Regions from separate parts of the Vibrio tasmaniensis genome, predicted to be linked through region 2. Evidence: riboswitches for the same ligand, from Rfam matches in the RefSeq annotation. Region 2 holds a riboswitch; the other holds the start of a gene.

Region 1 (4,409 bases), 810 kb from region 2:
TTCGTTGTAAGCCAGGCGACCCTATGCCTGAAGCAACAATGAAAGCGATCGAATACGCGAAGAAATACGATGTGCCTGTCGTTTTAACACTTGGTACTAAATTCGTTATTCAAGATGATCCAGAGTTTTGGAAAGATTTCCTTGAACAACATGTAACCGTTGTTGCAATGAATGAAGACGAAGCTGAAGCATTAACTGGTGAAAGCGATCCTCTTGCTGCTTCAGACAAAGCACTAGATTGGGTAGACTTGGTTTTATGTACAGCAGGTCCTGTGGGCTTGTTTATGGCGGGTTACACTGAAGATGCAGTGAAGCGCGAAACATCATTACCTTTGTTACCAGGATCGATTGCTGAATTTAACCGTTATGAATTTAGCCGTCCTGCACATAAAGACTTATGTGAAAATCCAACGAAAATCTATTCACATATCGCACCTTACATGGGCGGCCCAGAAAAGATTAAGAATACTAATGGTGCCGGTGATGCTGCATTATCTGCGCTATTACATGATATGGCGGCTAATAAGTACCATAAAGAAAATGTGCCTAACTCAAGTAAGCATCAGCATTCATTCTTGACGTATTCTTCTTTCTCACAAGTTTGTAAATATTCAAACCGTGCAAGTTATGAAGTATTAGTACAGCACTCGCCACGATTATCTCGAGGCCTTCCTGAAAGAGAAGACAGTCTAGAAGAGGCGTACTGGGAAAGATAAGGTATTTTTTGATTTCTATTTCTAGTAGTGAAATATAAAAAAGGCTCCGAAAGGAGCCTTTTTTGTTTCTGTATATATTGAAGCCGTAAATAATACTTTAGTCGACTTAAATATTAATTCTATTGCTTAGTGGGTTATTGATTATTCACTTAGCAAACACGATGCCTTAAAGAGCAAACTCTTCTAGAGATTTACCAGCATCTAGTTGTTCTTGGATAGCTGAAGGCGTACGGCCTTGACCAGTCCAAGTTTTCTCATCGCCATTGCCATCTACATATTTGTATTTCGCTGGGCGAGGAGCACGTTTAGATTTTGTTGTTTTAGATTTTGCTTCACCAGAAAGTGCAGCAATAAGATCGGCAACATCAATACCGTCTTTTGCAATTTGTTCTGCGATAGCAGAAAGCTTAGCTTCTTGCTCTGCTTTTGCTGCGCGTTCTTCAGCTTCAGACTCTTGACGTTCTTGTACAACAATAGTCAGCTTGTCTAGCGCTTCTTCAAGTTGCTCAAGAGTTAATTCACGTGAGAACGCACGAAGGCTACGGATATTTAATAGAGTTTTTGTTAATTCAGACATGATATTTCCCATCAAGGTAAACTAAATAATCCTCCTAATAATAAACAGAGCTCAAGAATAAAACAAATAGTATTTCTTCTATTAGTTATTTAAATAAAAAAGTGAGACGAGACGTTTAAGTGAAAAGATAGACCTCTAATGAAATTATAATAACTATAAGGAATATCTTAATAAAATTAGGTGATATTTGATATGTGTTAGGTGGAGTAATCCACAAAAGTTGACTATTCTTCTATTGATTACTTCATTAACAAAAAGCTATTTTTCTCGGAATGATATGTTGCATTGTTGCTCTTGATGGGTACAATTGCGACTACCTGATGCGGTGCTTTGGTTAATCTGTTGCTAAACTTTGGTTTCAACGGTTAATAATGTTACCGCACGTAGAGGTGCAATTATAAAAAGTAGTTTTCGTTGGGGTGATGCCAATGAATGGAAATGAAAGGTGTAATTGCCGAAGTCAATTGTATATCTAAGCAATTTGCTGGGGTTGTGCTTAATAGGTACAACACTGCCATAGTCTTAATTTTAAACTATGGAGCGCTACTGTAGGGTTGGGTGAAGTGTTCACTTCCCTTTCGCTTAGTTCAACATGAGCTTGATAAGCCGTATCAAGTTTATCTGCAGTAGATCTCTAGCCAAATAAAAAACTGGTTTTTGAAGATCATGAATTTAATAGATTTTGCAACATCGCCTTTATCACTGCTTCCTCCCTTGGTTGCCTTGACTCTTGCTATTGTTACCCGCCGTGTATTAGTTTCCTTGGGTGTCGGTATTGTTATGGGTGCGATTCTACTTGCTGACTACTCAGTAGGTAACGCAGCTAGCTACGTCTTTACTAAAGTATCTGGTGTTTTCATCGAAGATGGTGGCATTAACACTTGGAACATGAGCATCGTCGCTTTCCTAATTATTCTTGGAATGACAACGGCATTATTAACACTTTCTGGCGGCACTCGCGCATTCGCTGAGTGGGCACAGTCTCGTGTTAAGAGCAAACGTGGCTCAAAACTACTTGCTGCATTCTTAGGTGTATTCATCTTTGTTGATGATTACTTCAACAGCTTAGCGGTAGGTGCTATCTCCCGCCCTGTAACTGACCGCTTCTACGTATCTCGCGCTAAGCTAGCTTATATCCTAGACTCAACTGCTGCTCCTATGTGTGTGATCATGCCTGCTTCTAGCTGGGGTGCTTACATTATCACTATCATTGGTGGCATCTTAGTGACACACGGTGTGACAGAGTATTCTGCACTGGGTGCTTACGTTCGCCTTATCCCAATGAACTTCTACGCTGTGTTCGCGCTATTAATGGTGTTTGCTGTTGCGTGGTTTGGTTTAGATGTTGGTAAAATGCGTGAGCATGAGATTGAAGCTTCTCAAGGCCGTGGCTTTGAAGGCGACAATGATCAAAAGCAAGCGCACGATCTAAACGAAGAGCTAGATATTCAAGAGAGCGAAAACGGTTCTGTTTCTGATCTCGTAATGCCAATCGTAGCGTTAATTGTAGCGACGGTTGCTGCAATGCTTTACACGGGTGGCCAAGCGCTTACTGCTGATGGTCAAGCATTCAACTTACTTGGCGCATTTGAAAATACGGATGTAGGTAAGTCTCTGGTTTACGGTGGTGTTATTGGTTTACTCGTTGCGCTAGCAACGGTATTCAAACAGAAACTGCCTATGGCTGATATCGCAAGAACAATGTGGATTGGTGCAAGCTCTATGTTTGGCGCTATCCTTATTCTTGTGTTTGCATGGACGATCGGTTCAGTTATCGGCGACATGAAAACAGGTTCGTACCTATCATCTTTAGCGACGGGTAACATTGATTACCACTGGCTACCAGTTATCTTGTTCCTTCTTGCAGGCCTAATGGCGTTCTCGACAGGTACATCATGGGGTACGTTCGGTATCATGCTACCTATCGCAGGTGACATGGCTGCAGCCTCTGATATCGCGCTAATTCTGCCTATGTTAAGTGCGGTTCTTGCGGGTTCTGTATTTGGTGACCACTGTTCTCCAATCTCAGACACAACGATTCTGTCTTCTACAGGTGCTCGTTGTAACCACATTGATCACGTATCGACTCAGCTTCCTTATGCGCTGTCTGTGGCGTTCGTATCGTGTATCGGCTTCATCACACTAGGTATGACATCATCAACTGGCATCGCATTCGGCGCAGCATCTCTAACGTTTGTGGCAGTATGTTTTGCATTAGCTTATTTCTCACGTTGTAAGATGGCAACGTGTAAAAGCTGATCATCACTTGATTGAATAATGAGAAGGGAGGCGTTTGCCTCCCTTTTTTTGTGCTCGTTAATTTAATTTTAAATTTCGTGAAAAAAGTTCGAATAAATGGTTGAAAAAGGGTGTCAGCTTAGTTAGTGTGGATACAAGACAGCAAACAACCTAAGAGCTGATAAGTATGCGTAAATTAGTAATGAACATTCATCACCATCATCACCCTATCTAGTCTTTCGGGGAGATTTACGTATACCCGGGAGCAAGAATTCTCCCGGAGGTTAAGTCAAAGAATTTAGATTTAAACCCTCGGGACGACAAAGTCTTCCGAGGGTTTTTTAGTTTTAGCACTTTTAAATAATCAATAAATTCAAATATTTGCACAGGGATATAGCAATGCAGACACAACGCCTAAGAATCGCAATTCAAAAGAAAGGTCGCTTAAGTAAAGAGTGCCAAGATCTACTTAAAAAATGTGGTGTTAAATTTAACATCATGGGTGAGCGTTTAGTTGTTCATTCACTAAATATGCCAATCGACTTGTTATTGGTTCGTGATGACGACATCCCAGGCCTTATCATGGATGGTGTAGTTGACCTAGGTTTCATCGGTGAAAATGAACTAGAAGAAGTTCGTCTAGACCGTGTTGCTCTTAAAGAGCCTTCAGAATTCCGCACGCTACGTCGTTTAGACTTCGGTGGTTGCCGCCTTTCTATCGCGATCAACAAAGATGAAGAGTACAACGGCCCACAAGATTTAGCTGGCAAACGTATCGCGACCACTTACCCACAATTACTGAAAGCCTACATGGACGAGCAGGGTGTTGAATTCAGCGCTTGTATGCTAACGGGCTCAGTTGAAGTTGCGCCACGTGC
Region 2 (4,409 bases):
TGTACAGTACCTTTCTAAATATCGGCCTCTACAAAGCCGATTCTAGCCTGATCCAGCCTTATATAGAGTGGTCGTTAGAGATCATAAAGAGTAAGCCAAGGCCTGCTTTCTACAGCAACCTGATTCTCGCGTATCAAGGCTTGGGCGATCACAGCAAAGCAGAACAAATTCGCAGTGAAGCGAGCTTCTTGTTCCCAAATCGAGACTTTTCAAAGGTTCAGTATAAGAAAGTATCACAAGAAGAAGATAACCTGTCGTCTGCTGAGTGATGTTTAGCTCTCGGAACTAAAGCACCATTTCTGACCTTTCGGTTAGGCACAAAAAAGCGCACGATCTCTCGTGCGCTTTTCTTTTAAACTTCAGTTTATTACCGTTATTTTAAAACGTCTTGTAACGCTTTTAAGCACAAAGCGACATTCTCTTTTCGAGCGCCATAACCCATTAAACCAATACGCCAAGCCTTCCCAGCTAAAGAGCCAAGGCCTGCACCGATTTCAAGATTATATTCTTCTAACAGCTGCGTTCTTATTTTGGCTTCATCAATCCCTTCAGGGAAGTAAAGCGCATTCAATTGAGGTAGGCGACTCTCTTCATCTACCACAAACTTTAATCCTAGTGCTTCTACTCCTTCTTTAAGCTCTTGGTGCATCGCATGGTGACGTGACCACGCATTATCCAGGCCTTCATTCTTCAATAAAACCAACGACTCATGCAGAGCATATAGGCTGTTCACAGGCGCAGTATGGTGATAGCTACGCTTACCTTCTCCACTCCAATAACCTAATACCAAGCTCTGATCCAAGAACCAGCTTTGTACGGGAGCTTGACGTGCTTTCATTTTATCGACAGCACGTTGAGAGAACGTCACGGGAGATAAACCAGGTACACAAGACAGACACTTCTGACTGCCTGAATAAACCGCATCGAGTTGCCATTCATCAACCAACAATGGCACACCACCTAATGATGTCACCGCATCCACAATCGACAATGCATCAAACTGACGAGCAACTGCTGAAATCGCTTGAGCATCCGATAACGATCCAGTAGAGGTCTCTGCATGCACAAATGCGACAGCAACAGCATCAGGGTTTTCTGCCAATGCCTTTTCTACCTTTTCAACGGAAACAGACTTGCCCCACTCATCATCAACAAGGATCGCTTCACCCCCACAGCGCACAACATTTTCTCGCATACGTTCACCAAAAGCACCATTGCGACAAACAATCACCTTCTCACCTGGCTCAATCATGTTAACAAAACAGGTTTCCATACCTGCACTCCCTGGTGCAGAAACGGCAATCGTAAATTCGTTTTCCGTCTGAAAAGCGTATTTGAGAAGCTGTTTAAGCTCATCCATCATCGCAATAAATAGCGGGTCTAGGTGGCCAATGGTTGGACGGCTTAAGGCCTGTAAAACTTGAGGAGAAATGTCTGAAGGCCCCGGCCCCATTAACGTTCGGTGTGGCGGATAAAAGCTATCAATAGCAGTAGTGAGTGTTAAATTAGACATGTACATCCCTTACGTTAATGTTGTGAACAATCCACCCTAAAGCAAATTGATTATCTCAGCAATTAGCCATAAGTATAGAGGTCACACCAGTGTCACATAATTGTTAAAATTATTTTTCAATTATCTCAAGTTACGGATTGACATTATTACCGCAAACACGTTCAATGAAATGGCTATCTAGCAGAAGAGGAGCACTGCCCAGGCAGGTGTTTTGTGGAACCGCATTTCCAACACAAAACATTTATGGGGAGCAGTGCCGAGATAATAAAAGGATGCAGGACCTTTATTATCGGTTGAGCGGGCTGAATCCCGTCAACTGTCACCATTTCTATATGGTGAAGAGCTTCTGAGGTTACTATTCTAATAATTCCTCTCTATTTGCTCTAAAACTCTCTTCGAACAACATCGGACGTTGGATTACCCAACCGTAATTTTATTTTAGGAAATCGTGGGAGATATATAGTGAGTGCATCTAATGTAGCTGGTTCTTTTAATGTCGCTAAGTTTGGTGGAACAAGTGTTGCCAACTTTGAAGCAATGAGCCGTTGTGCTGCCATTATTGAAAATAACTCGAATACGAAACTGGTCGTGAGCAGCGCGTGCTCTGGCGTGACTAACCTGCTCGTTGAACTCGCGAATGGTGTTCAAGATAAAACTCGTCGCCAAGAACTAGTGACACAGTTAACCGACATTCATAATACGATTCTTGCTCAGTTAGCCGATCCAAGCGGTATCGAGAAAGAGGTCCATAGCATTCTCGATGACATTGCGAGTGCAGCCGAAGCGGCATCATTCCAAACCAGTACTAAACTCACCGATCACCTAGTGGCATGTGGCGAACTGATGTCAACACATATCCTCGCTCAAATCATTCGCGAGCGTGGCACACCCGCTGTCCGTTTTGATATCAGAGAAGTGATGCGCACCAACAATGACTTCGGCAAAGCAGAGCCACAGTTAAAAGATATTGCAGCCTTAGCGCAACAGAAATTGATACCACTATGCCAACAGCAAGTTGTCGTTACCCAAGGCTTTATCGGTGCCGATAACGAAGGTAACACCACAACATTAGGTCGTGGCGGCAGTGATTACTCAGCGGCACTGATTGCAGAATCTGTACAAGCGATTGGTTTAGAAATCTGGACTGATGTTCCGGGCATCTACACCACGGATCCACGTATCGCATCGAAAGCATCTCCTATCCCAGAGATCAGCTTCAGCGAAGCATCGGAAATGGCAAACTTTGGCGCGAAGATATTACACCCTTCGACTCTAGTCCCGGCACTACGCCATCAAATCCCGGTATTTGTCGGCTCATCAAAAGCACCAGAGCTCGGTGGCACATGGATTCGTCAACAAGTTGAAAGCTCCCCTCTGTTCAGAGCGCTTGCCCTACGCTGCAACCAAACCATGGTTACGCTACGCAGCGCCAATATGTTCCATGCTTATGGCTTCCTAGCAAAAGTGTTCGAGATCCTCGCTAAGCATAAGATCTCTGTCGATCTTATCACTACCTCAGAGATCAGTGTCTCACTGACACTCGATCAAACAGATACCTCTGGTGGTGCCCCTGAGTTACCAGAAGCCGCTCGCATTGAGCTTGAAGAACTGTGTTCCGTGGATATTGAACACGACCTATGCCTTGTTGCTCTTATTGGTAATAACATGAGTGAAAGCAAAGGCTATGCGAAACAGGTATTCGGCACTCTTGAAGACTTCAACCTACGCATGATTTGCTACGGCGCAAGCCCACACAACTTGTGCTTCTTACTAGATGAATCAGTGTCTAAGCTAGCGATTCAAAAGCTTCACCAAGAGCTGTTTGAATAAAAAGACGGTTGATAGATTAGTTTAAAAATCACCAAGCTACAGATACAAAAAGGGTTGCTATTAAGCAACCCTTTCTCTTTTTTACTTTACGAATCAAAACTCGTCATAGCCTAAAAGCTAGTTAATGTTTGGACCTAACCACCTCTCAGCTTCCAACATGTCCCAGCCCTTACGATCAGCATAGCTATCCACTTGATCTTGTTGAATCTGTGCAATTGCAAAGTATCTAGCATCAGGATGTGAGAAATACATACCAGACACTGAAGCACCAGGCCACATTGCGTAGCTCGTGGTTAATGACATGTCGATCGCTTTTTCAACGTCCATCAACTCCCACAACGTACCTTTTTCAGTATGTTCAGGACAGGCAGGGTAACCCGGAGCAGGACGAATACCTTGGTACTTCTCGCGAATCAAATCGTCATTAGACAAGTCCTCATCCGGCGAGTAGCCCCAAATGTCCTTTCTCACTTCTTTATGCAGGTATTCAGCGAACGCTTCAGCCAATCGGTCAGCAACCGCCTGAATCATAATCGCGTTGTAGTCATCACCGTTGGCTTTGTATTCATCAGCAAGCTCTCGCTCACCGATACCACCAGTCACCGCAAAGCCACCAATCCAGTCTGCTTTACCGCTATCTTTCGGCGCAATGTAATCAGACAAACAGTAGTTAAAACCTTTTGGCTTCTCTGTTTGCTGACGAAGGTTGTGCAAAACCTTTAACACTTCAGTGCGAGATTCATCGGTATACACTTCAATATCATCACCAACACTGTTGGCAGGGAACATCGCACACATCCCACGAGCTTCAAGTAACTTCTCTTTCTGTACTCGATCCAATAAATCATTCGCATCCTTGAATAAGCGTTTCGCTTCCTCGCCCACTTCTTCATGCTCAAGAATTGCAGGGTACTTTCCGACTAGCGACCATGTCATAAAGAATGGAGTCCAGTCGATGTACTGACGTAAAGTCGCGACATCAAAATCATTGAAGATGTGCACTCCCGGCTTAGCAGGTACCGGTGGCGTATAAGCTCTCCAATCAATCGCTACTTTATTAGCACGA

The links. A riboswitch is a leader RNA that binds a small molecule or an ion and turns the genes downstream of it on or off. The one in region 2 is predicted to bind lysine.
Region 1: it holds a riboswitch for lysine, as region 2 does, so the genes downstream of both, OCV44_RS09355 (Na+/H+ antiporter NhaC family protein) here and lysC (lysine-sensitive aspartokinase 3) in region 2, are expected to answer to the same signal.

The regions. Positions count from the first base shown of each region.
Region 1 covers NZ_AP025510.1:2,079,278-2,083,686, reverse strand. The annotation lists gene OCV44_RS09365 (inosine/guanosine kinase) at 1-716, shown strand, start outside; gene OCV44_RS09360 (H-NS family histone-like protein) at 883-1,293, opposite strand; lysine riboswitch at 1,670-1,847, shown strand; gene OCV44_RS09355 (Na+/H+ antiporter NhaC family protein) at 1,960-3,552, shown strand; His leader region at 3,742-3,877, shown strand; gene hisG (ATP phosphoribosyltransferase) at 3,931-4,409, shown strand, end outside.
Region 2 covers NZ_AP025510.1:2,892,035-2,896,443, forward strand. The annotation lists gene OCV44_RS12850 (PglL family O-oligosaccharyltransferase) at 1-269, shown strand, start outside; gene OCV44_RS12855 (pyridoxal-phosphate-dependent aminotransferase family protein) at 374-1,513, opposite strand; lysine riboswitch at 1,690-1,867, shown strand; gene lysC (lysine-sensitive aspartokinase 3) at 1,976-3,343, shown strand; gene metH (methionine synthase) at 3,461-4,409, opposite strand, start outside.